Regions from separate parts of the Marinomonas sp. 15G6-16 genome, predicted to be linked through region 2. Evidence: predicted binding sites of a transcription regulator. Region 2 holds the regulator's gene; each other region holds the start of a gene.
The links. Region 2 encodes LexA, which represses DNA repair genes until DNA is damaged. Its sites were predicted from a motif close to TACTGTNTANNTANACAGTA; they were not measured.
Positions count from the first base shown of each region.

Region 1: a site for LexA is predicted at 3,537-3,556, ahead of recN (DNA repair protein RecN). Genes of this name have one in related genera too.
Region 3: a site for LexA is predicted at 2,759-2,778, ahead of uvrA (excinuclease ABC subunit UvrA). Genes of this name have one in related genera too.
Region 4: a site for LexA is predicted at 1,658-1,677, ahead of AC0L46_RS10250 (PA0069 family radical SAM protein). Genes of this name have one in related genera too.

Region 1 covers NZ_CM147916.1:2,220,210-2,226,280, reverse strand. Annotated here, with positions in the region: gene dnaK (molecular chaperone DnaK) at 1-707, opposite strand, end outside; gene grpE (nucleotide exchange factor GrpE) at 809-1,387, opposite strand; gene AC0L46_RS10680 (sensor domain-containing diguanylate cyclase) at 1,627-3,387, opposite strand; gene recN (DNA repair protein RecN) at 3,583-5,253, shown strand; gene fur (ferric iron uptake transcriptional regulator) at 5,364-5,774, opposite strand; gene AC0L46_RS10665 (outer membrane protein assembly factor BamE) at 5,844-6,071, shown strand, end outside.
Region 2 covers NZ_CM147916.1:3,210,921-3,216,991, forward strand. Annotated here, with positions in the region: gene topA (type I DNA topoisomerase) at 1-1,873, shown strand, start outside; gene AC0L46_RS15255 (DUF6586 family protein) at 1,870-2,337, shown strand; gene AC0L46_RS15260 (hypothetical protein) at 2,340-2,606, shown strand; gene lexA (transcriptional repressor LexA) at 2,675-3,295, opposite strand; gene dinG (ATP-dependent DNA helicase DinG) at 3,365-5,488, shown strand; gene AC0L46_RS15275 (DEAD/DEAH box helicase) at 5,609-6,071, shown strand, end outside.
Region 3 covers NZ_CM147916.1:1,928,202-1,934,272, forward strand. Annotated here, with positions in the region: gene uvrA (excinuclease ABC subunit UvrA) at 1-2,705, opposite strand, end outside; gene AC0L46_RS09350 (MFS transporter) at 2,863-4,221, shown strand; gene ssb (single-stranded DNA-binding protein) at 4,260-4,964, shown strand; gene AC0L46_RS09360 (Lrp/AsnC family transcriptional regulator) at 5,086-5,487, opposite strand; gene AC0L46_RS09365 (EamA family transporter) at 5,671-6,071, shown strand, end outside.
Region 4 covers NZ_CM147916.1:2,126,758-2,132,828, forward strand. Annotated here, with positions in the region: gene AC0L46_RS10240 (TIGR03842 family LLM class F420-dependent oxidoreductase) at 1-1,000, shown strand, start outside; gene AC0L46_RS10245 (OsmC family protein) at 1,087-1,554, opposite strand; gene AC0L46_RS10250 (PA0069 family radical SAM protein) at 1,695-2,789, shown strand; gene AC0L46_RS10255 (LysR substrate-binding domain-containing protein) at 2,798-3,718, opposite strand; gene AC0L46_RS10260 (alpha-hydroxy acid oxidase) at 3,829-4,977, shown strand; gene AC0L46_RS10265 (hypothetical protein) at 5,115-5,396, opposite strand; gene AC0L46_RS10270 (hypothetical protein) at 5,440-5,712, opposite strand; gene AC0L46_RS10275 (hypothetical protein) at 5,761-6,033, opposite strand.

The sequences.
Region 1 (6,071 bases), 990 kb from region 2:
ACACGCATGTCGAAGTCTTCACCACCTAGGAAAGTATCACCGTTTGTAGACAATACTTCGAATTGCTTCTCACCATCTACGTCTGCGATTTCGATGATAGAGATATCGAATGTACCACCACCAAGGTCATAAACCGCGATAGTTGAATCGCCAGAACTCTTATCAAGGCCGTATGCAAGAGCCGCTGCTGTTGGCTCGTTGATAATACGTTTTACTTCTAGACCCGCAATTTTACCGGCATCTTTTGTTGCTTGACGCTGAGAGTCGTTAAAGTAAGCAGGAACCGTGATAACTGCTTCTGTTACTTTCTCACCTAGGTAGTCTTCCGCTGTTTTCTTCATTTTCTTAAGAACTTCAGCCGAGATTTGTGGTGGCGCTTTCTTGTCGCCTTTAATTTCTACCCACGCATCGCCGTTGTCTGCAGCCATAATTTTGTAAGGCACCATAGAGATGTCTTTCTGAACAACGTCGTCTTTAAATTTACGACCAATCAAACGCTTAACCGCAAACAAAGTGTTTGTTGGGTTAGTTACTGCTTGGCGCTTAGCTGATTGACCAACAAGTACTTCACCATCGTCAGCAAAAGCAACGATGGAAGGCGTGGTGCGATCACCTTCAGCATTTTCAATAACGCGAGCTTTCTCGCCATCTAATACAGCAACACAAGAGTTCGTTGTACCTAAGTCAATACCAATGATTTTACCCATCGTTTGTATCTCCAATAATTTCGTTTATTTCAATGATAATTCTGTATTTGGGTACGCTTCTGAGTATTTCAAGCGCCTAGTGTCAAAAAAATGACAGTAAATTATGCTGCGCTAGAAACCACTACCATTGCTGGACGTAATAGACGTCCATGAAGCGTATAACCTTTCTGTACCACATCCATTACTGTATTAGGTTCTAGTTCTGGATTTGGCACCATAGTCATCGCCTGATGCAATTCAGGGTTGAACGGTTCGCCATGTGGATCAATCGCTTTCACTTCAAAGCGCGCTAGGGTTTCAAGCAAATCTTTAAGCGTTAGCTCTACACCTTCACGAACAAGATCTTCTTCATCGGTTGCTGCCGTAGACGCAAGAGCTCGCTCTAGGTTATCTGCAACACCAACAATTGCCTTGGCAAATTTCTCAATACCAAACTTGTGCGCTTTTTCAACGTCTTGCTCTGCACGACGACGAACATTTTGTGCGTCAGCGTGAGCGCGAAGTGCTGCTTCTTTGTACTGAGCAACCTCTTCTAATGCTTTAGCAAGCTCATCATTCTCAGTAACTTCTTCTAGTAGCTCTGCTTCAGGCTCTAAAAGTTCTTCTACTGCTTCATTTTGTGTTTCGCTTTTCAAGTCTGGCTCCGTTTCTAGGTTAGGATTTTTCTGCTGATCACTCATCTTTTACTCCAAATAACAGAAACAATTCATTCTCTGTGGTGGTTATATGGGGACAGCTTTTTGCCTTTCAACAGTAAAACCGCATTAATTTTATGGGATTTTTTAACTTCATTTATAAAGCATAAAAAAGAACAACCACCGATAAAAAAACTGAATAAAAACAAGCATAAAAAAGGGCTGCAACAGCAGCCCTTAATATTAAACAGAACAAAAAACTCAGGTTCAAAAATAATAAATTGTCACGACACTATTCTATTACGACCATTTTTCTTCGCTTGATACAACTTATTATCTGCTTCGGTGATCATTTTGTCTGGCGTTTCTCCAGATCGGCAGCTGATTCCTCCGCTAACAGTAATCACTCGATCAATACCTTCAATAGTTAAGCTCTCGACTTTTTCTCGAATACGCTCCGCTACTTCCAAGGCTTCATCATTAGAGATATCCGGCAAAATAACGAGTATTTCTTCTCCGCCAAAACGCCCAACAAAATCCTGTTTACGGGTTTGTGATTGGATACATTTTGCTATTTCACATAGGGCATCATCCCCAACCAAGTGACCATACTCATCATTGATTCTTTTGAAGTGATCAATATCAAAAAGGATCAATGCCAACGATTGTTGATCGGATACTGGGACGTTTAATAAGGCTTGCAGCTTAGCGTCAACAAAACGTCGGTTAAATAAGCCCGTTAAGTCATCTTGATGCAGCAATGTATTAATCTTTTCCGTCTTTTCATTAAAGACCTTAGCAAGGTCGTCAAACTCTTGATAAGTCACGTCGTCATGATTAATTAGATTCATCCGTGCGGAGCTTTTTTGCATATGATCCGAGAAAAACTCGATACCTCGCCGAATCCGCTTGGTCGTAAAATGCGCCACCAAAACACCAAGTAACCCCAAACCAAACATTAACAACAGAATATTCAAAATACTCGACTGCAATCTGTTATTCAGCTCTTGTTGGTTTTTCTCTATTGCAGCCTGTAAAGCTGTCATATCGACATTCGATCCGACAACCCAATCCCACTCAGGAATCGCAGCCACATAAGTTAAGGAATTGTAATAACCTTGTGGATCAGACATGGTGTTTTTTGGCCATAAATGCGAGAAGAAACCATAAAACGGTACTTTTTCCGTCAAGGCTAATTGCTGCTGGATGATTTTCACTCCATTCGCATCCGTCAGATCATAGTTTTCTTTACCAATTAGTTCTGGATAAACACCGTTCGCAATCTGCACGCCTTTTCGGTCATGAATAAAAGCATACTCTTTATTGTGTTCACCAAACCTAAGTTGATCCACATAATCCAGCATTTCTTCCTGAACCGATTGTCTTACAACGTCGACGTATTCGCCTGTTCCGAAATACCAATCATATGGCGCAAACTTTTTCACATAGACAATTTTCTTAAAACGATTCTCAGCGTCACCTGGCTTTTTCCAATAACCTTCTGTAAAACCGTGGCCATAACGCTTCACTACTTCTATTTCGTCTCGCAGCGGGTAATTTCCTAGATCATCTTGCAGATCATATAAATTGGTGCCTTCTGATTTAGGGTAAACAGGGTAAAGAATTACATCCCCCTGCAAAGTATCGATAAAGTAATAACCTCGTCCTTGATTGTATCTAAGGCCTCGCACTGTTTCGCGTATCAGCTGTTTAATCTCATCGTCCGACTTAATACCCTTATTACTGGTATAAATATCCATCATCAGGCTATTCAGTTCATAAACCCGATTTTTTAAGTCATCCTTAAGATCCTGTTCAATTTTATTGTTTCGATACTGAGCGAGGTTAACCAGTGTATCTACACGGTTTTTCAGTTGAGATCTGACTTGACTGATATGGGATCGCTCAAGGCGATTGGAGTCTAGTTCATATTTTTCATAAATACTTTCTACCCATAAAGCAGAAATAATAAGTAGGGCAATAGCACCCAAGGAAAGCGCATTAATGAACACCAACAAAGTCAGTCTTTTCTTCTTCACCTGCATACCCATCCTTAGCCTTATTCTCCAAATATGTTAACTAGATACACAATACTACCCTGTTTCTCTAAGCACCAGCCAATACTATTAAACTCTTTACACAGAACAAAAGAAAAGAAATAACTGACTCTAGCACTTGTCAAAAAACAGCCAACTACTGTATAAATAACCATATGTATTTTTTCTCTTTTGGAGCCCTCTATGCTGACTAGCATTGCTATTTCCAATTTCGCGATTGTTGAAGCCCTAGAGCTTGAGTTTAAACAAGGCATGACAGTGATTTCAGGTGAAACCGGTGCTGGTAAATCCATTATGGTGGATGCTTTATCGCTTTGTTTAGGCGATCGTACGGATGCTGCTGTCGTCAGGCACGGAGAGAAAAAAGCCGATATCAGTGCGAGCTTCGATATACAGCATTATCCGCATGTACATGAATGGCTCGAAGAAAGAGACCTAGAGCACGACCAGCATTGCATCTTACGTCGTGTCATCAGTAAAGAAGGTCGTTCAAAAGCCTATATTAATGGCCGTCCATGCACTTTAAGCGACTTAAAAGAAGTTGGTAGCCATCTAGTTGATATTCATGGTCAACATGAGCATCAGTCGCTACTTAAGAAAAACGCTCAAAGACAACAACTGGATGCTTATGGGCAACTCACTGATTTAACAAAAAAAGTTAGCGCTCAGCACACCATTTGGCGACAACTAAAAGAAGAGTTGTCAGCAAAACAGAGCAGATCTTCTGAACAAGACGCAAAAGTTCAACTTCTGTCCTATCAAGCACAAGAGCTGCAACGCCTTGACTTAAAAGAAGGTGAAATTGAATCTCTTGAAAACGAGCAGAGCTTCTTATCTAACATTGCCGACTCTCAGTTAAAAGCCTATCAAGCCAGCAATATTTTAATTGATAGCGACGAAGGTAATATTTGCTCTCTACTGAATCAAGCTCTTAGCAGCGCAAGCCAAATTCGCCCTGCAACAAAAGAGCTAGAAAGCGCACTGGAAATGATGAACGACGCTCTTATTCAAGCGCAAGAAGCCGCGGACAGTTTGCATCATTACCAAGATACCCTAGAGCAAGATCCTGAGCGATTAGCTGAAATAGAGCAACGTTTGTCCGACATTTACGATACCGCACGTAAACACAGAGTCTTACCAGAAGCCTTGATTTCACTGAGAGAAAGCGTTGAAGAAGAGTTAGAAGGACTGCAAGGCAGCGAAGAAAGCTTAGAAGCGTTGAAAGAAAAAGAAGAACAAGCCTATGAAACACTCACAGCATTGGCGACAACTTTGACAGAAAAACGCATCACAGCCAAAGACGATTTAGCTAAAAAAGTAGAAGAGCAAATTCATGGTCTAGGCATGCCTCATGCTCGATTCTTTATTCAATGCCAGCCATTGAATCAAGTCACCGCCAATGGTTTCGAAGACATTGAATACATGATTGCTTCCAACCCAGGGCAACCCGCTCAACCTTTACGGAAAGTTGCGTCAGGTGGTGAATTGTCTCGCATCAGTTTGGGCATTCAAGTGGTCACAGCACACACGTCTATTATTCCAACCCTCGTCTTTGATGAAGTCGATGTGGGTATCAGTGGTGGGATTGCTGAAGTCGTCGGGCGCATGTTGCGATCTGTTGGTAAACGTGGCCAAGTATTCTGCGTTACTCACTTGGCTCAAGTGGCTGCGCAAGGTAATCAACACTTAAGAGTAAGCAAAAACGTGTCTAATGAAACCACTTCGTCACAAGTGGATTTATTGAAAGATCAGGATCGCACACAAGAGATTGCTCGTTTACTTGGCGGCTTAGAACTGACAGAACAAACGCTTGCTCACGCCAGAGAAATGCTAGGTAACGTACAGCTTCAATAACTCAGAAAAAGTTACAACACAGCAAAACAAAAAAGGAGGTTAAGCATTCAACTTAACCTCCTTTTTTATAGAACAAAGCTTTAAAGAGTAAATCTTTTAAAAGCCAGTGCTTACTTTTGTTTTGGACGTACGTACAAAATCAAACTGTGGTCTTCAATCTCGAAGCCATGCTCTTCCGCGATTTCGTGCTGACGTTTTTCAATAATAGGGTCAACAAACTCAATTACTCGACCACTGTCTAAACAAATCATGTGGTCGTGGTGATCGCCTTTCGCCAATTCAAACACCGCCGTGCCAGCTTCAAAGTGATGACGCTGAACCAAGCCCGCTGTTTCAAATTGAGTTAACACGCGATAAACCGTTGCTAAACCTACGTCTTCGCCTTGATCAAGCAGAGTACGATATACATCGTCCGCGCTCATATGGCGCTCGCCTGCACTCTCAAGGATCTGTAAAATTTTCACTCGTGGCAAAGTTACCTTGAGTCCCGCTTTCTTTAGCTCTTGATTTTCGCTAGTCATGAGTCATTCTCTATTCGTTCTTGTTGATAATTACTTTATCATTAGCACACCAGAGTAAGGATAATACAAATGAAAAAATCAGTTTTAATTTTATGTGCCGCACTTTCACTCAGTGCATGCAGTTTATTTACACCTTACAAAGTTCCAGTTACTCAAGGGAACCTTGTGACACAGGAGCAACTATCACAGCTAGAAGTTGGTATGTCTGAATCTCAAGTCACTTACCTACTAGGTAATCCTATGATAAGAGACACATTTAAACCAGACGAATGGCATTATATGTTTACCGTTCTTCAT
Region 2 (6,071 bases):
GAATAAAGAATATCGCCCAGTTAATCAGGCTCAATCTGATGAGCATGTTAGTCGCTTAGAGAAAGCCAAATACCTAGTTAGTAGCCGAGAAGATAAACCGACGACGAGTAAGCCGTCTGCACCATTTATCACCTCAACACTTCAGCAGGCTGCCAGCACGCGTTTAGGTTACGGCGTTAAGAAGACCATGATGTTGGCCCAAAGGCTTTATGAAGCGGGTTACATCACTTATATGCGTACAGACTCGACAAACTTGAGTGCCGACGCGGTTGAAGCATTAAGAGGTTATATCTCAGCTCATTTTGGCGAAGCTTATTTGCCAGCAGAGCCTATTCGTTACAGCAGCAAAGAAGGGGCGCAAGAAGCCCATGAAGCGATTCGACCTTCTGATGTGAATGTACGAGTAGATGATTTGCTCGGTATGGAGAAAGACTCTCATCGTTTATATGACTTAATTCGCAGTCAATTTATGGCGTGTCAGATGACACCTGCAGAGTACACTTCGACCACAATTACAGTCACCAGTGGCGAATACGAGTTTAAAGCCAAAGGCCGAATTTTACGCTTTGATGGTTACACTCGTGCGATGCAAACCGTTGTTAAAAAAGGTGAAGATAATATCCTGCCTGATGTAGGCAAAGGTGAATATCTTGATCTAAAAGAGCTTTTGCCAGAACAGCACTTCACTAAGCCAATTGCGCGTTTCAGCGAAGCCAGTTTGGTAAAAGAGCTTGAAAAACGTGGTATTGGCCGACCTTCTACATACGCATCTATTATTTCGACAATCCAAGATCGTGGATATGTTCGTGTAGAAAACCGTCGTTTTTACGCTGAAAAAATGGGTGATATTGTTACTGAACGTCTAGTGGACAGCTTTAGTTCATTGATGAATTTCAGTTTTACTGCGCAAATGGAAGAGCAGCTCGACGATATTGCAGAAGGTCATAAAGACTGGATTAAAACCCTTAACGCATTTTATAAGGACTTTAGTGGTGTGTTGGCAAAAGCAGAGTCGCCTGAAGGCGGTATGATGCTGAACGAGCCAACGCCGACGGATGTTGAATGTCCTACTTGTTCTCGTCCTATGCAAATCCGTACAGCTAGCACAGGCGTATTTATGTCTTGTTCTGGTTACGCTTTACCACCAAAAGAGCGCTGTAAGGCAACGATCAATTTAGTTCGTGGTGATGAAGCGGTTGCCGTTGACGACGAAGAAGGTGAATCTAAAGCACTTATTAATAAGCATCGTTGTAAGATTTGTGGCTCTGCAATGGACAGCTATTTGATGGATGAAAAACGCAAGCTTCATGTTTGTGGTAACAATCCATCTTGTTCTGGTTATGAAGTAGAGAAAGGCACATTCAAAATTAAAGGTTACGACGGCCCTGTTATTGAGTGTGATAAGTGTTCCGCTGATATGCAGCTTAAGACAGGTCGATTTGGTAAGTACTTTGGTTGTACCAATGAAGACTGCAAAAACACTCGGAAGCTCTTGAAGAGTGGTGAAGCTGCGCCGCCGAAAATGGATCCTGTGCCAATGCCAGATTTGGCATGTGTCAAAGTGGAAGACCATTACATATTGCGTGATGGCGCGACAGGTTTATTCCTTGCGGCAAGTCAGTTCCCTCGAAAACGAGAAACGCGTGCGCCATTGGTGAAAGAGTTGCTGCCGTACATGGATCAAATCGATCCTAAATACCACTTCTTTGCGAAAGCGCCTGTCGCTGACTCAGAAGGTCGACCAACCATTATTCGTTATAGCCGTAAAACCAAAGAGCAATATGTTATGACGGAAGAAGAGGGTAAACCGACTGGCTGGAAAGCCTTTTATGTTGGCTCTAAATGGGTCATCGAGGAAGGCAAAAAGAAATGAGTGGTGTTAGCTTAGCAAGTTTAACCAATCAGAAAATTGATACAGCAAAACGTTTTATTCAGCAAAGCCAAGATATGGATGAGAAGTGGTTGAGTGTTGGGTTAGAAAGCTCAGCTATTTTTCAGTTGAAAAGTGCGTTGAATGGCTTGTTGAAGGAGATTTCAACTGCCTACTCGCTGTCAGGCTCTTTGGATGTTTCTGTGCTTATGAAAGAGGCAGAATCAAAACACATGGTAGTGCCGGCATTGAGTGAATTGGCAGATTTATATTCTCGCAAAGATTCTTGGTGTGCCCAATTAGAGCAAGCTTACCTTGCTCAGTTGGAGTGTCGTGCTGCTGTGTCTGTAATGGGCGGCGATAATCTTATTGGTCGCGGTAACGATGCGGGCGCTTCAGTGGGTTTCTATTTGGCGAATTTAGCTGAGTTGGTTTTGCGTTTTAGAGAAGAGTCATCAGAGTATTGAATATGAAAGAGTCCTACCTAGAAATTGTTGAGCTGGAGAACGGCGATATTGTGCTGAGACCAGCCAGTGAAGATGGTGAGGAAACGACACCGCTAGCAACATTGCAAATATCAGACGACACTCGATCTTATTTGAAGGATCGTTACTTCGAACTGGCAAAGTGTATGTTTCATGCAGGTATTGATTATGTTTATTCAGACGAATCTTTTTTTGATGAAGGTGCTGAATATCTTGAGAATGAAGAGTTTCGACCAAAAATTCTGCATTAATTGATCGTTATTTGTTATTTAGAAAAGCGAAGCACATGCTTCGCTTTTCTATTGGTGCGGAAAAACTGTTAAAGGCCTTGTCTTATCACGCCGACAGACAGTCCCTCAATGGCAAAGTCTTCGCTTTCGAGATCAACAATGATGTCATTGTATTCTTCGTTTTCAGGAATCAGGCGAACGATGCTGCCTTTTTGCTCAAAGCGTTTTACTGTTACTTCATCACCGATGCGTGCAACGACTACTTGGCCATTGTGTACCGTACTGGTTTTGTGAACAGCGAGAAGGTCGCCTTCCATTATGCCGATGTTTTTCATGCTGGTTCCCGAGACAGATAGGAAGTAATCCGCCTGAGGTGAAAACATATTGGCTGGAATGTTGACATGAGAGTCAATGTTCTCTTGAGCAAGAATAGGGTAGCCGGCGGCAACTTTTCCAATAATTGGTAAGCCTAAATCTTCTGGCTCGTCATTGGAGGCTTCTTCAATGAGACGAATCCCACGAGAGGCGCCAGATAGCATTTCAATCGCCCCTTTTTTGGATAAGGCTTTTAAATGTTCTTCGGCAGCATTGGGTGATTTAAACCCAAGGCGACGGGCGATTTCTGCTCTAGTAGGTGGAAACCCCGTTTCATTAATAAATTCACGAATGGTTTCTAGTACGTCAGATTGTCTTTTGGTTAATTTAATCATAAGGAGTCTGGTTGTTTATACAGTAACTGTTATTATATACAGCATTCTTAACTAATCTCAATAATATAAATGCTTTCAGACGAACTAAAAAAACAAATTCAACTCGCATATCGAGCTTCTTTGGATGCGAAGTCCCATAAACCAAGGGCTGGACAGCGCCAAATGATAGGCGCTATCGCTCGTACATTGGGAAATATTAAGCAAGGCTCGGAAGGTGAAAGGCTGGATGAAAAGCATGTTGCTGTTATTGAGGCTGGAACAGGAACCGGTAAAACGCTTTCATATTGTCTTGCCGCCATTCCAATTGCGAAAGCGCGTGGTTTAAAGCTGGTTATTTCAACAGCGACGGTTGCGCTGCAAGAGCAGATTCTCCACAAAGAGTTGCCGGATTTACTTGAGCATACCGAGTTAAATTTCAAATATACCTTAGCTAAAGGGCGAGGCCGATATTTGTGCTTGAATAATTTAGAGGGCTTTTTAAGCTCAGAAGAGCAAGCAATTGATGATATGTTTGCAGGGCTTTTTGAGCAGCATTTACAGTCGGATGATGTGAATACCGCTTTATATCAAGAAATGGATGCGGCGTTAGAAAAAGGTGGTTGGGACGGCGATAAAGATAATTGGGAAGGCGTTATTCGTGAGCAAGATTGGCGCCGTTTAACTACAGATCATCAGCAGTGTACGAATCGAAATTGTGCTAATTATTCCGCTTGCCCTTTCTTTAAAGCAAGAGCCGAAATTGAGGTGGCTGATGTAATCGTTGCAAACCATGACTTGGTTTTAGCGGATTTATCTTTAGGTGGTGGTGCGATTTTGTCAGCCCCGAAAGAAACAATTTATGTGTTTGATGAAGGCCATCATTTGCCAGATAAGGCGATTGGTCACTTCCGTCATGAAGTTAGGTTGCAGCAGAGTATTGCTTGGCTTCGTCAATTGGAAAAGAATCTAGTCAATCTCAAGCAAGAGCTGACGGATGACGTCAGTTTAACCGGTCAGCTTTTGCTTAAAATTCCTCAGCAAATACAAAGTATCGTTAACTTTATTCAATATGCCCAACAAGGTTTAGCGCCTTATATTCAGGGTTTAGGGTTGGATCAGGAAAACAATCAGCATCGTTTTGAGTTTGGTTTAATACCAGATGAGCTGCGCCAATTGGCTTACAGTCTACAAACCTCTTATCAGAAACTGTTTAATAACATCGAAAGCATTCAAGATGAATGTAAGAAAACCAAACAAAATGAAGGCATGGGAATTACGCCGGAAACAGCAGAAACTTGGCAGCCAATATTGGGTGTGATTTTGGGTAGGTTGGAGCAGTCGGTCAGCTTGTGGCGATTGTATTCTACAGTTGATGATCAAAATTATCCGCCTAATGCTCGTTGGTTGGTTTTATCTGGGCAAGGAATGGAGCAGGATATCGAACTTGGTGGTTCTCCTATTTTGGCGGCAAACACACTGAGGCAGCAACTTTGGGATAAGTGCTTTGGCGCTGTGGTGACTTCTGCCACACTGACAGCACTCAACCAGTTTCATCGCTTTAATATGCGCTCCGGTGTTCCCCGTGAAAGTGAATATTTGCGAGTCTTGAGTCCATTTGATTTTCAAGAAAACGGCTTGTTGATCGTTCCTGATATGGAGAATGAGCCAAACCGCGTTGAGCAACATACGGCAGAAATTATCGCTTATTTAAATAAATCAGTAGATATTGAAAAAGGCAGTCTGGTGCTGTTTTCTTCGCGTCGACAAATGGAAGAAGTGTCTTTGTCTCTTTCTGATAAGTTGAAAGAAATTTTACTGATGCAGGGAGAGCAATCTAAGCGAGTTATTCTGGATTCCCATAAATCACGAATTGATGACGGAAAAGGCAGTTTGTTATTCGGCTTAGCCAGTTTTGCTGAAGGTGTTGATTTACCCGGTAATTACTTAACAAGAGTTTATATTGCTAAGATTCCGTTTGCGGTTCCGGATGACCCTGTTGAGGCAACGTTGGCGGAATGGATTCAAAAGCGTGGTGGTAATCCATTTATGGAAATCACCATTCCTGATGCATCTTTGAGGTTAGTTCAAGCAACCGGTCGTTTATTGAGAAATGAAAAAGACTCTGGTGAAATCCATATATTGGATAAGCGCTTAAAGACAAAGCGTTATGGGCCTCAATTAATCAGCAGTTTGCCGCCTTATCGATATCAATAAATACGCCAGACAAAAAGCAAAGGGTGATAAAGCCTTGTCAATTAGGTACACTCCTTACACAAATGTTTATCATCAAAAACATATAACCTTAAAACATTATAGAAGCGTATAGATTCCAATATGGAAAACCAAAATCAAGAAGTGTCATCAGAAAAAACAGCAAAGCCTAAGCGTAGCCGCCGTCCAAATAAACGCCCTAGAAACAACAGTGAAAAGCCAGTAAACGCAAAAAGCTCTCAAGCTCCTGATTCCGTTGATGAGGCTCAGAGTGGCTCTAAAAAAGCTCCAATTTGGTCTATTGAAGACTTTCCAGTAGCGGAAGTTGAAGGTAAGTTGCGCTTTCATGATCTAAACCTTCCTGATCGTGTTTTGAAGTCTATTTCTGAAATGGGTTTTGAGTATTGCAGTGAAATTCAAGCGGAAACATTGCCGATGACCTTGCAGGGTTATGACATTATTGGTCAAGCTCAAACTGGTACAGGAAAAACAGCGGCTTTCCTAATCGCTATGATCAGCGATTTCTTAGATTACCCATTAGAAGAAAAACGTTCGAATAACTTGGCACGTGGTTTGATTATTGCTC
Region 3 (6,071 bases), 1.3 Mb from region 2:
TCTACGATCCAATCAGCAGTCTTAATAACATCCAAGTTATGTTCAATGACAACAACAGTGTTGCCGTGATCTCTTAATCTGTGAAGTACTTTCAGCAGCTGTTCTATATCCGCAAAATGCAGTCCAGTCGTTGGCTCATCAAGAATGTATAAGGTTGTTCCTGTATCTCGCTTAGAGAGCTCTTTTGCCAACTTAACACGTTGTGCTTCACCACCCGATAAGGTGGTAGCCGCTTGCCCCAGGCGAATGTAGCCAAGACCCACATCAATGAGCGTTTGTAGTTTGCGAGCAATCGAAGGTACAGCATCAAAAAACTCACGAGCATTTTCAATGGTCATTTCTAGACACTCATGGATGTTTTTGCCTTTATAGAGTATCTCTAATGTTTCTCGGTTGTAGCGTTTCCCTTTACAGGTGTCACATGGGACATACACATCGGGTAAGAAGTGCATTTCTACTTTAATTACCCCGTCACCCTGACAAGCTTCACAGCGTCCACCTTTGACGTTAAAGCTAAAGCGGCCAGGTTTATAGCCACGAGAGCGAGCTTCTTGTGTAGCAGAGAATAACTCACGCATAGGAGTGAAAATGCCCGTGTACGTCGCTGGGTTAGAGCGAGGAGTACGACCAATTGGGCTCTGGTTAATATCGACACATTTGTCGAATAACTCTAACCCTTCAATTCGATCATGAGGCGCGGCTTTTAGTGTGGTTGCACCGTTTAATGCCGTTGCGGCAAGTGGATACAATGTTCCGTTTATTAAGGTGGATTTGCCTGAGCCAGAAACACCTGTAACACAGGTCATTACACCGACAGGGATATTTAAATCAACAGAGTTGAGGTTGTTGCCAACGGCGCCAATGAGGTTCAATGATTGGTTGTCCTTTGCCTTATGGCGAATACTCGGAATCTCAATTTTGCGTTTGCCAACTAAATACTGACCTGTAATGGATTTCTCACAGTTCATAATGTCTTGCGGTGTTCCGCTGGCAATAATTTCCCCGCCATGAACACCAGCGCCCGGGCCTATGTCGACGACAAAGTCCGCGACACGAATAGCGTCCTCATCATGTTCTACAACAATCACGGTATTTCCCAAGTCTCGTAATCGTGTAAGGGTTGCAATCAGGCGTTCGTTGTCTCTCTGGTGAAGGCCAATGGAAGGTTCATCCAGAATGTACATGACGCCAACAAGGCCAGCGCCAATTTGGCTTGCTAAGCGTATCCGTTGAGCTTCACCACCAGACAATGAATCTGCTTTTCTATCTAAAGTGAGATAGTCCAAACCGACATTGACCAAGAAGGTCAGTCGATCACGAATCTCTTTTAATATTTTAGACGCGATCTCACCTCTGGCGCCTGGTAAATTAAGATTCTCAAAATAGCTTAAGCATTCGGCGATAGGGTAAGTAACAACTTCAGGTAGCGTCTGTTCATTGATGAAAACATGTCGAGCTGAGCGATTCAGTCGAGCGCCGTGACAATCTGGACAAGGCTGTATGCTGATGTATTGGGATAAATCATCGCGAACACTGTCTGATTCGGTCTCGTGATAGCGGCGTTGAAGGTTTGGAATAACACCCTCGAAGGAGTGAGAACGTGTCATTTTGTCTCCACGCTCATTGATATAAACGAAGTCTATCTTGTCTTTACCTGACCCTTGTAAAATCCGCTTTTTGAAGTTGTCCGGAATATCTTGGTATTTGGCTTCAATATCAAAACCGTAATGCTTTGCTAAAGCGCTAAGTTGTTGATAGTAAAAAATGCTGCGTCGTCCCCAGCCTCGAATGGCGCCTTCTGCCAAAGTAAGCGTTGGATCTTGAATAATGCGATCAGGGTCGAACATTTGGTGAGTACCCAGACCGTCACAAGTCTGACAAGCACCATTCGGGTTATTAAAAGAGAACAGCCTTGGTTCCAGCTCGGTTAGGCTATAGCCACAAACAGGGCAAGCAAACTTACTGGAGAAGATATACTCTTCAGACTCGTCATCCATATTAATGGCTTTGGCGATTCCGTCAGACAAACCTAAACAAGTTTCAAACGACTCCGCTAATCTTAGTTGCAAATCAGAGCGTACTTTAAAGCGGTCGATCACCACTTCAATCGTGTGCTTTTTGTTTTTCTCCAGTGTTGGCGCGTCATCTAAATCCACAACAATGCCGTCAATGCGCGCACGAATGAAACCTTTGGATAACAAATCACTGATGGTATGTAAGTGCTCACCTTTGCGATCTTTGACGATCGGAGCGAGCAGCATCATTTTTGTTTCCTCTGGTAGAGATATAATTTTATCTACCATTTGTGATATGGTTTGCGCTTCTAACGGTTCGCCATGATCAGGGCAACGTGGTTGTCCTGCACGAGCAAATAACAAGCGCAAATAATCATATATCTCAGTGATGGTGCCTACTGTCGATCTAGGGTTGTGAGACGTGGATTTTTGCTCGATAGAGATGGCTGGAGACAAGCCTTCAATATGGTCTATGTCTGGTTTTTCCATCATAGATAAAAATTGTCGAGCGTAAGTGGATAGGGATTCTACGTAGCGGCGTTGGCCTTCGGCATACAAGGTGTCAAAAGCGAGAGAAGATTTGCCCGAGCCAGATAAACCTGTGATGACGACAAGTTTGTCTCTTGGAATGTCTAAATCCACATTTTTTAGGTTGTGGGTGCGGGCCCCGCGTATCGTAATGGTATCCATGAGTCTCCCAAGTGAAATTGATCAACAGAGATAAATCTGTCAGTAATTTAAATAACTGTCTATTTTTACAGTAGTTGAAATGGAGCTTCAACGGTATTTTGAGTAAAATGGCTATCTTTTTTCCTTAACCCCTAAGTTAAGTGGTTGTAACTTCCTTATGGATCTACTTGAACGTCGTTCAGTCTTTGCTTTAGCGCTGATCTATCTATTTAGAATGCTAGGCTTATTCCTGATTATGCCTGTCATTAGTGTTGCCGCAGACGGTTTAACTGGTGCCGACGCAGCTTTAATTGGCACCGCCATTGGCATTTATGGTTTGACACAAGCTAGCCTGCAAATTCCCATGGGCATGTGGTCCGATAAAATAGGGCGCAAGCCTGTCATTATTATTGGCTTAATCCTATTTGCCATAGGCAGTTTGATTTGCGCTAATGCCGACGATATAAACACCTTAATTGTTGGTCGAGCGGTACAAGGCGCAGGCGCCATTGCGAGTACTCTCATGGCGTTATTAAGTGACGTGACGCGTGAGCAAAACCGCACCAAAGCCATGGCCATTGTTGGCATTAGTATTGGTGCTTCCTTTATGATTTCCCTAGTATTGGGGCCTTGGATATTCTCTTTAGTCGGCCTTTCAGGGTTGTTTTATTTATCCTTTGCTCTATCTGTACTGGGAATTGGACTGATCTTATTTGCGGTACCAAATATTGTTCAACATACCTTTCGCCGAGATACGACTCCGAGCTTGCTCGCGTTAGGGGAAGTGTTGAAAGATAAGCGATTAGGCTTTTTGAATGTCAGCGTATTATTGTTGCATGCCAGTTTAACCGCGTTATTTATAACGATACCAAACTTACTCATTGAGCACTTTGATTTACCCCTGTCTCAACACAGCTGGCTCTACTTAACCGTCATGGGTTTTGCCTTTGTAGGTATGTTACCATTGGTGATTATTGCCGAATCAAAAGGCAAAATGAAAAGCGTTTTAGTTTTTGTGCTTATGCTATTGGGCGCAAGTGCGATCTTGTTACAATGGACACATTCTATTTGGTTGTTTGGTGTCTTACTTTGGGGCTATTTTGTTGGCTTTAATGCATTGGAAGCGACATTGCCTTCCTTAATAAGCAAGCAAGCTCCAGTGGGTTATCGTGGCACGGCAATGGGTGTGTTTTCGACACATCAATTTATAGGTTCTTTTTTGGGTGGTGTCGGCGGTGGTTGGTTACTGCAGAACTATTCAAACAGCGGCATATTCTGGGTGGTTGGTGTTGTCTTCTTAGCTTGGTCACTGGTTGCTTTAGCGCAAGCAGCACCTCGTCAGCTAAGCAGTCTTGCGTTCAGCTTACCCAATATGACCGAAACAGAAATAACTAAGTTGGCGGATCAACTTATTAAAATCCAAGGAGTGGAAGGTATGCAAATATTCAAAGATGAGCAAACCGCTTATCTTAAAGTTGATAAAAAGATCTTAGATAAAGAGAGTTTGAAGCATCTGGCGCCTCAAATTGCTCTTTAGAAAAACATTATTTTACTTTTTAGTTGGAGAACTAGGTCATGGCCCGTGGAATAAACAAAGTAATCTTGATAGGTAATGCCGGCAATGATGCCGAAGTACGCTTTATGCCATCCGGCGCTGCGGTTGCAAACGTTAACTTAGCAACAACAGAAAGCTGGCGTGATAAGCAAACTGGCCAAATGCAAGAACGTACAGAATGGCACCGTGTTTCATTCATGGACCGTGGTAACTTCCGTCTTGGTCAGATCGCGGGTGATTACATCAAGAAAGGCTCTAAAGTTTACGTAGAAGGTTCATTACGTACTCGTGAGTGGGAAAAAGACGGCATCAAACGTTACACAACAGAAATCGTTGCCAACGAAATGCAATTGTTAGATGGCCGTAACGACGGTGGAGCTCAAGGTGGTTATGGCAACAGCGCGCCACAACAAGCCGCACCTCAGCAAGGCGGTTATGGTCAAGCGCCAGCGGCAGCACCTCAACAAGCGCCACAAGGCTTTAATCAGCCACAAGGTGGATATGGTCAAGAGCCACAACAGGCTGCACCCGCTCAAGCGGCACCACAACCACAATCTTTTGGTAGCTGGGGCAATGCACCTCAACAAGCGCCAGCTCAAGCTGCACCACAGCAGCGTCCGCCACAAGCAGCGCAGCCAGCTAGACAGGCACCGCAGCAACCAGCGGCACCTAAACCACAGCAAGCACCAAACTTCGACGATTTCGATGATGATATCCCGTTCTGAGGATTGTCTTAAAAGGTTGTTCCAGCTCGTTTAGAAATAGCTTAAAAGCCTCGCTAATGCGGGGCTTTTTTGTTGAGCGGGTAGTATAAAATCTTCGTGCTTTTACTTTGATTGAGAGCAGCTACCCAGCCGGCGGTATTGGGCTGTTGGCTTTGGCGTGTTTGAGTACCACTAGGGTGCGAAAGTATTTCACGCTGTCGTCTTTGTGCAGTACGCGGTTGGCAAAGTCATCGAAGGCTTCCATGTCGGTAGACAGTACTTGCAGCACCACATCATGATCGCCTGTTACACACCAAGAATCGAGCACTTCTGGCTCCTTGTTAACCCGAGCAAGGAAGCTGTTTATGATGGCGTTGTGGTCTCTTTCAAAGGTGATCATGACGAGCATGCTTAGAGGCCAACCCATGGTTTTGGGTTTGACGATGGCCATTTCCTTTTCAATAACACCACTGCTGCGCAGTTGTCTCACTCGGCGATAGCAAGCAGGTTCTGACAGGCCGATTTTTTCGGCAATCAAGCTCATGGAAGCTTTGGCATCTATTTGCAGCTGTTCGAGGATCTTCTTATCTAATGCGTCCATCAGTTTTTAGCCTTTCTTAGCGGGATTTTGATAAAAATTATCAAATCTAAGTGAAATACGACTTAGAAATATACCTCAAACTGATAAATTTTATCTCATCTTCTTCGACCTATTAGAGATTAACTTATGATGACGACTTCACCCTCGTTCAAACTCGTGGCTTCTTTGGCGGCGCTGTTGATGGCTATTGTATCTATTACCGCAGGCGCCGCATTGGCTAAATCTATGTTCTCTGTATTCACTCCAGAAAATGTCACTGTGCTGCGTTTATCTGTGTCGGCAGTCATTTTGTTTTTTGGATTAAAGGCTTGGCGAGTACGTTTTACTCGTGACAATTTCCTCACCATATTTGCCTATGGGATAACCGTCGCTGGAATGAATTTGTTTTTTTACATGTCGATCAAAACGGTACCCGTTGGTGTGGCATTGGCGGTTGAGCTGATTGGTCCTTTGTGTGTAGCGACGCTTTATTCCCAGCACCGATTGGATTATGTGTGGATTTTGTTAGCGGCAATAGGCGTTTATTT
Region 4 (6,071 bases), 1.1 Mb from region 2:
ATTTGGTATCACGTTTAAAGGTTTTGTTAGCCCAGACCGCGCACGAAATTTGGTTCGTCAGGCGGAAGAAGCGGGTTTCACTTATTGCTGGTTTTACGATTCGCACATTCTTTGGCGCGAGTCATTTGTGGCCATGGCAATGTGTATGGAACATACGAAAACCATGCGTTTTGGGCCTTGTGTGACGAACCCGAACATTCGTGATTGGTCTTTGTCTGCCAGCTTATACGCAAGTTTGGCGCATCAAAGTAATGGCCGTTTCGATATTGGTCTTGGTCGTGGTGATTCGTCTATGCGAGTGATGGGGAAAAAGCCAGCGACTTTAGCGCGTTTGTCTGAATTTACTACCAAGGTGAAAGCCATGGTTCGTGGTGAAGAAGTGGAATATGGCGAATGCCCTGAGCCAGTGAAATTGCCTTGGGCGACAGGTTACGAATTGCCTGTTTGGATCGGCGCGTACGGCCCGAAAGCCTTGGCAACGGCGGGTCAAGTGGGTGATGGTGTGATTCTGCAAATTGGTGATCCAGACCTTGTTAAATGGTTTACGGATCAGTCGATCAAAGCGGGTGAAGAAGCGGGCCGCGATATGTCCAACTTCAAAGTCCAAGCGGCGGCACCAGCGTACTTTGGCGACATGGATTACTGTATTGAACACACGAAATGGTTCCCAGCGATGGTCGGTAACCACGTAGCAGATATCGTTGAAAAATACGGTGCCGATTCTGGATTAGTGCCAAAAAGCTTAACGGACTACATCGAAAACCGTAAAGGCTACGACTACTCGAAACACGGCCAAAGTGATAACCCATTCCTAGATTTCATCACAGAAGATATCGTGAAAAGCTTCTGTGTTCTGGGTACGCCTGAAGAGCATATTGCCAAAATCAAAGACCTTGAAGCGGCTGGCACAACGCAATTCAACATCTACCTAGACAGCGGAGACGAAGAAGAAATCATCGCGAAATATGGACGAGAAGTGATTCCGGCTTTTAACGCTTAAAATTGATTAAATAACCTTACTCCTTTCCTTTTGCTTTCTTTCCGTTAGAGCGCGAAGGGGAGGGGGAAGTTATTCTTCGAGTTGTATTACATTAAAAAAGCCTCATCCACTCTCACATTGGTCAGCACTGAGTTCGCAATAAAGCAGGCCTCGTGAGATTGATGATGTAAGGCTTTTAATACTTCTGCGCTGGGCCTTTCTCCAACAAAGATTACCTCTGGTTTTAATACCACTTCTGTCATCATCTGTTTGCCATTTGGCCCAATGGCTAAGGTGCCAACAGCTTTGTCTGTGTACTGTTCTACGATGAGTTTTTTGCGGGAAGCGAAGTCGAGAAAGAACAACATATGGCAGCTTGAGATAGAGGCCACAAAGGCTTCTTCTGGGTCCACATTATCAGCAACAGACATGGGGACGGGAACGATATGAGGAGAAGAGGAGGCTGGTACCACCACACCGCCTTCGAATTGCCATTCATGGGCGCGGCTGTATTGTCGGTCTAGGAAGTTCTGGGAATGGCGTTTCCACTCCACGATAGCAGAGTATTCTGACATAAAAGCGCTCCAGTAAGTTCTAACCATCATCATTGAATGCCTTTTATGCTAACAGGAAATTAAGGCGAATAAGCCTTGCATTGTGAATTTTAAACAATCAATATGCTGTATATATATACAGTAATTCTGGGTTGTTTTTTATGTCTATTCCAAGTAAGACGAATCCTTTTCATTTGCCAATTAAAGGGCGAGGCACGGCCAATAATCTAGCTGGGCGTTTTGCCATTACCTTGGTGGAAGTGGATGAAAATGACGAAAACGTGGCTTTATTGGAAACATCGTCGCCGAAAACCGAAGTTCGCCACGAAAGAGCCAAGAGCATCATTAGCCGAAATAACTCCCCTGATGTGCCGTTTAGGCAATCGATAAACCCTTATAAAGGGTGTGAACACGGCTGTATTTATTGTTTTGCGCGGCCTACACACGCTTATTTGGAGTTGTCTCCTGGGTTGGATTTTGAAACAAGGCTGGTGGCGAAAACCAATGCGGCGTATTTGTTTGAAGAAGAGCTGGCTCACCCGAATTATCGCTGTGAGCCCATTGCATTGGGGATCAACACAGACGCGTACCAGCCGATTGAGAAGGAACTGAAAATCACTCGCGAATTATTGCAGATTGCCTTGGCTCATCATCAACCGATTTCCCTTATTACTAAGAGCACTTTGATTCTTCGTGATATTGATATTTTGGCGCAAATGGCTGAGAAGAAGTTGGTTCATGTGGCGATTAGTGTGACTACCTTGGATAACGACTTAAAGCGTATTTTGGAGCCAAGAACGGCTTCGGGTACAACCCGTTTGAAGGTGATTCAAACACTGCGTGATGCGGGGATTCCCGTTAGTGTTTTGGCGGCTCCTGTGATTCCTTTTATTAATGATCATGAGCTAGAGGAGATTGTGGCAGCTAGTGCCAAAGTCGGTGCTCAATCCATCAATTACATTATGCTTCGCCTTCCCCATGAGGTTGCTCCTTTATTTGCTGACTGGCTACGACAGCATTACCCAGAACGTGCGGATCATGTTTTACAGCGCATTATGGACATGCGTGGCGGTAAGCTTTACGACAGTCGTTTTGGTAAACGCATGACTGGTGAAGGTCTATTTGCGGATTTGATTAATCAGCGTTTTCATGTGGCAAGAAGAAAGTATGGGCTGGATGACAACCGCCTCAGTTTTCTTGATCGCCGACAGTTTAAAGTACCGCCTAAAGAAGGCGATCAAATGCCTTTGTTTTGATGCTTGCTTTAAAAGTATTCCTTCTTGTTTTGATAGGCTTTTTTTATGTGTTCTATCAGCAGTCTAAGTTTTTCTGGTAAGTATCTAGTCTGTGGGTAAATTGCGTAGACGCCAAGTTGTCTTGGTTGGTAGTCGGTCAAAATGGCTTGTAAAGCGCCTTTCTGTAGGTCTTCATAGACGCAACAACGTGGCACATAAACAATACCAAAGCCTGCCAAAGCGGCTTTGCGTAAGGCTTGAGCGTTGTTGGTGGCTAAACTTCCGCTGATTCGCACGCTTTCTTCTATCGAGTCTTTACCTGTCTCATTTTTAATAAAGCGCCAATCGAATGAACCTTGGGCCTGATAGGTGTAAGCGAGGCAATTGTGTTCTTTTAGTTCTTCTAAATGAGTGACTTCACCATGTTTTTCAATGTAACTTGGTGAGCAACAAACCACCCAATTGGATTGAATCAGTGGCTTGGCGATTAAGCTGGAGTCTTCTAATTTTCCGGTGCGAACCGCAAGGTCGAGCCCTTCCTCGACCAGATTCACAAAGTCATTTTCCAGACGCATATCCACTGTGATATTTGGGTACATTTGGCAAAACTCAGCGATGGCTTCGGCCAGTAGTAACTCTCCAGAAATAGTGGGTACAGAGATTTTTATATGCCCGCTTAGCCCGTGACTGAAAGCTGATACCGCAGCCACGGCGTCGCTGACTTGGCCTTCTATGTTTTTAGCGTGCACATAAAGGCTTTCGCCTGCTTCTGTCAGGTTGAGCCGTCTTGTTGTTCGGTGAATCAACTGCACACCAAGTGCTTGCTCAAGGCGACTGATTCTTTTGCTCAAAGCCGGTGTGGATAGCTCTGCTAATTGAGCGGCTTTATTGAAAGAGCCTGTATCGGCCACGTAAACAAAAAGTGTTAAGTCTGCTGCGTTCAATGTCATTATGCCGTTTTAAGAAAGAGTTTATTATTTTGTGTCATATTTATCATAAATGAAACTCGGACTATAGTGACTTCTTTAAGTGAACAACTAAAAAAATAAGGGACATAGTGATGCGACTAAAAGATTGTCATAACTTTCATGATTTTCGGGTCTTGGCCAAAAAGCGTTTGCCAGGTCCGATCTTTAATTACATTGATGGTGGTTCTGATGATGAGTCGACTTATCGTCGCAATACGGCCGCTTTTGAAACTTGTGATTTGGTGCCGAGTGTTTTAACTGGTGTTCAGGATGTGGATCTTTCTGTGACTGTGATGGGGCAGAAGCTTGATATGCCAGTTTACTGTTCTCCAACGGCGTTACAGCGTTTATTTCACCATGATGGTGAGCGTGCTGTTGCTGATGCAGCAGAGAAATACGGCACCATGTTTGGTGTGTCTTCTCTTGGTACGGTCAGCATGGAGGAAATTGCAAAACAAACCAACACCCCTCAGGTTTACCAATTTTATTTTCATAAAGATCGCGAATTAAATCGCGCCATGATGCAGCGAGCAAAAGACGCAGGCGTACAAGTCATGATGCTAACGGTGGACTCCATTACCGGAGGCAACCGTGAAAGGGATTTGAGAACTGGCTTTTCTATTCCTTTTAAACTGAACTTGAAAGGCATGCTGCAATTTGTTCTGAAACCCATGTGGGGCATTAACTACGTCACACACGAACCTTTTAGTTTGCCACAACTGGATGAGCACGTTGATATGGGCAATGGCGCGACGTCTATCGGTGACTACTTTACCAATATGCTTGACCCTTCAATGAACTGGGATGATGTCGCCGAAATGGTGAAATTCTGGGATGGTCAGTTTTGTTTGAAAGGTATTATGAGCCGAGAAGACGCTCGTAAAGCGGTCGAAATTGGCTGTACAGGCGTCATTATTTCTAATCACGGTGGTCGACAATTGGATGGCTCTCGTAGTTCGTTTGATCAACTGGCCGAAATTGTTGATGAAGTCGGGGATGAAATCGATGTGATCTTTGACAGTGGTGTGCAGCGTGGCACTCATGTATTGAAAGCTTTGTCGCTTGGTGCAAAAGCGGTGGGTATTGGCAGAATGTATTTGTATCCACTTGCGGCAGCTGGCCAACCTGGGGTTGAGCGAGCGTTAGGGCTCATGCGAGCAGAGCTTGAGCGAGATATGAAGTTAATGGGCAAAACTTCCGTTGATCAGCTATCTAGAGAGAACTTACGCTTTAGGGGCTGACTTTTTGGTTTGTGAGATGCGTTAGTGATGAAGAGTAAAGGAATGAAAGCGTAAAAAAGTAAGAAGCCTCAACGAAGGGGAATCAACATTGAGGCTTCTTTCAAGGGGAGGCATCTAAAATGAAACGGAAAAGGAGATTATTCCGCTGAAGTTAGTTGCAGTGAATCAAATTGTGCTTGAAGTTCAGCATGCTTAGCGTTGTAAGCGGCTTCTTTCTGACCGAATGTGTGCGCACCATTTAAATCAACGCTTGTGTCAACAGTCTGGCCTAGGTTTTCTAGTGTTACCGCTAACGCTGCAACACCTGCTTTAGCGCTACGTAGCTCTTCACGAGGGCTGTCATCGCTAGATGCGAAAGCTGAAGTAGATAGAACAGATGCTGTGATAATTGTTGCTGCGATTGCTGTTAATTTTTTCATGATCGAGTCCTTTTCAAATTGGGTTTAATGGCTAATAAGATTCTTATTGAGCGTTTAACTCATCAAATTGAGCTTGAAGTTCAGCATGCTTAGCGTTGTAAACAGCTTCTTTTTGGCTAAAAGTGTAAGCGCCATTCAAATCAACGCTTGTATCAACTGTTTGACCTAAGTTTTCTAACGTTACTGCCAATGCTTCAACGCCAGCTTTAGCGCTACGTAGCTCTTCACGAGGGCTGTCATCGCTAGATGCGAAAGCTGAAGTTGATAAAACAGATGCTGTGATAAGAGTTGCTGCGATTGCTGTTAATTTTTTCATGATAGTGTCCTTTTCAAATTGGGTTTAATGGCTAATAAGGTTCTTTTCTTATTGAGCGTTTAATTCATCAAATTGAGCTTGAAGTTCAGCGTGCTTAGCGTTGTAAGCGGCTTCTTTCTGACCGAATGTGTGTGCACCGTTCAGATCAACGCTTGTATCAACTGTTTGACCTAAGTTTTCTAACGTTACTGCCAATGCTTCAACGCCAGCTTTAGCGCTACGAAGTTCTTCACGAGGGCTGTCGTCGTTAGACGCGAAAGCAGAAGTAGATAGAACAGTTGCTGTAACTAGAGTTGCTGCGATTGCTGCTAATTTTTTCATGATGTTTTCCTTCTATATATTTAATTTTTACTTGGGGC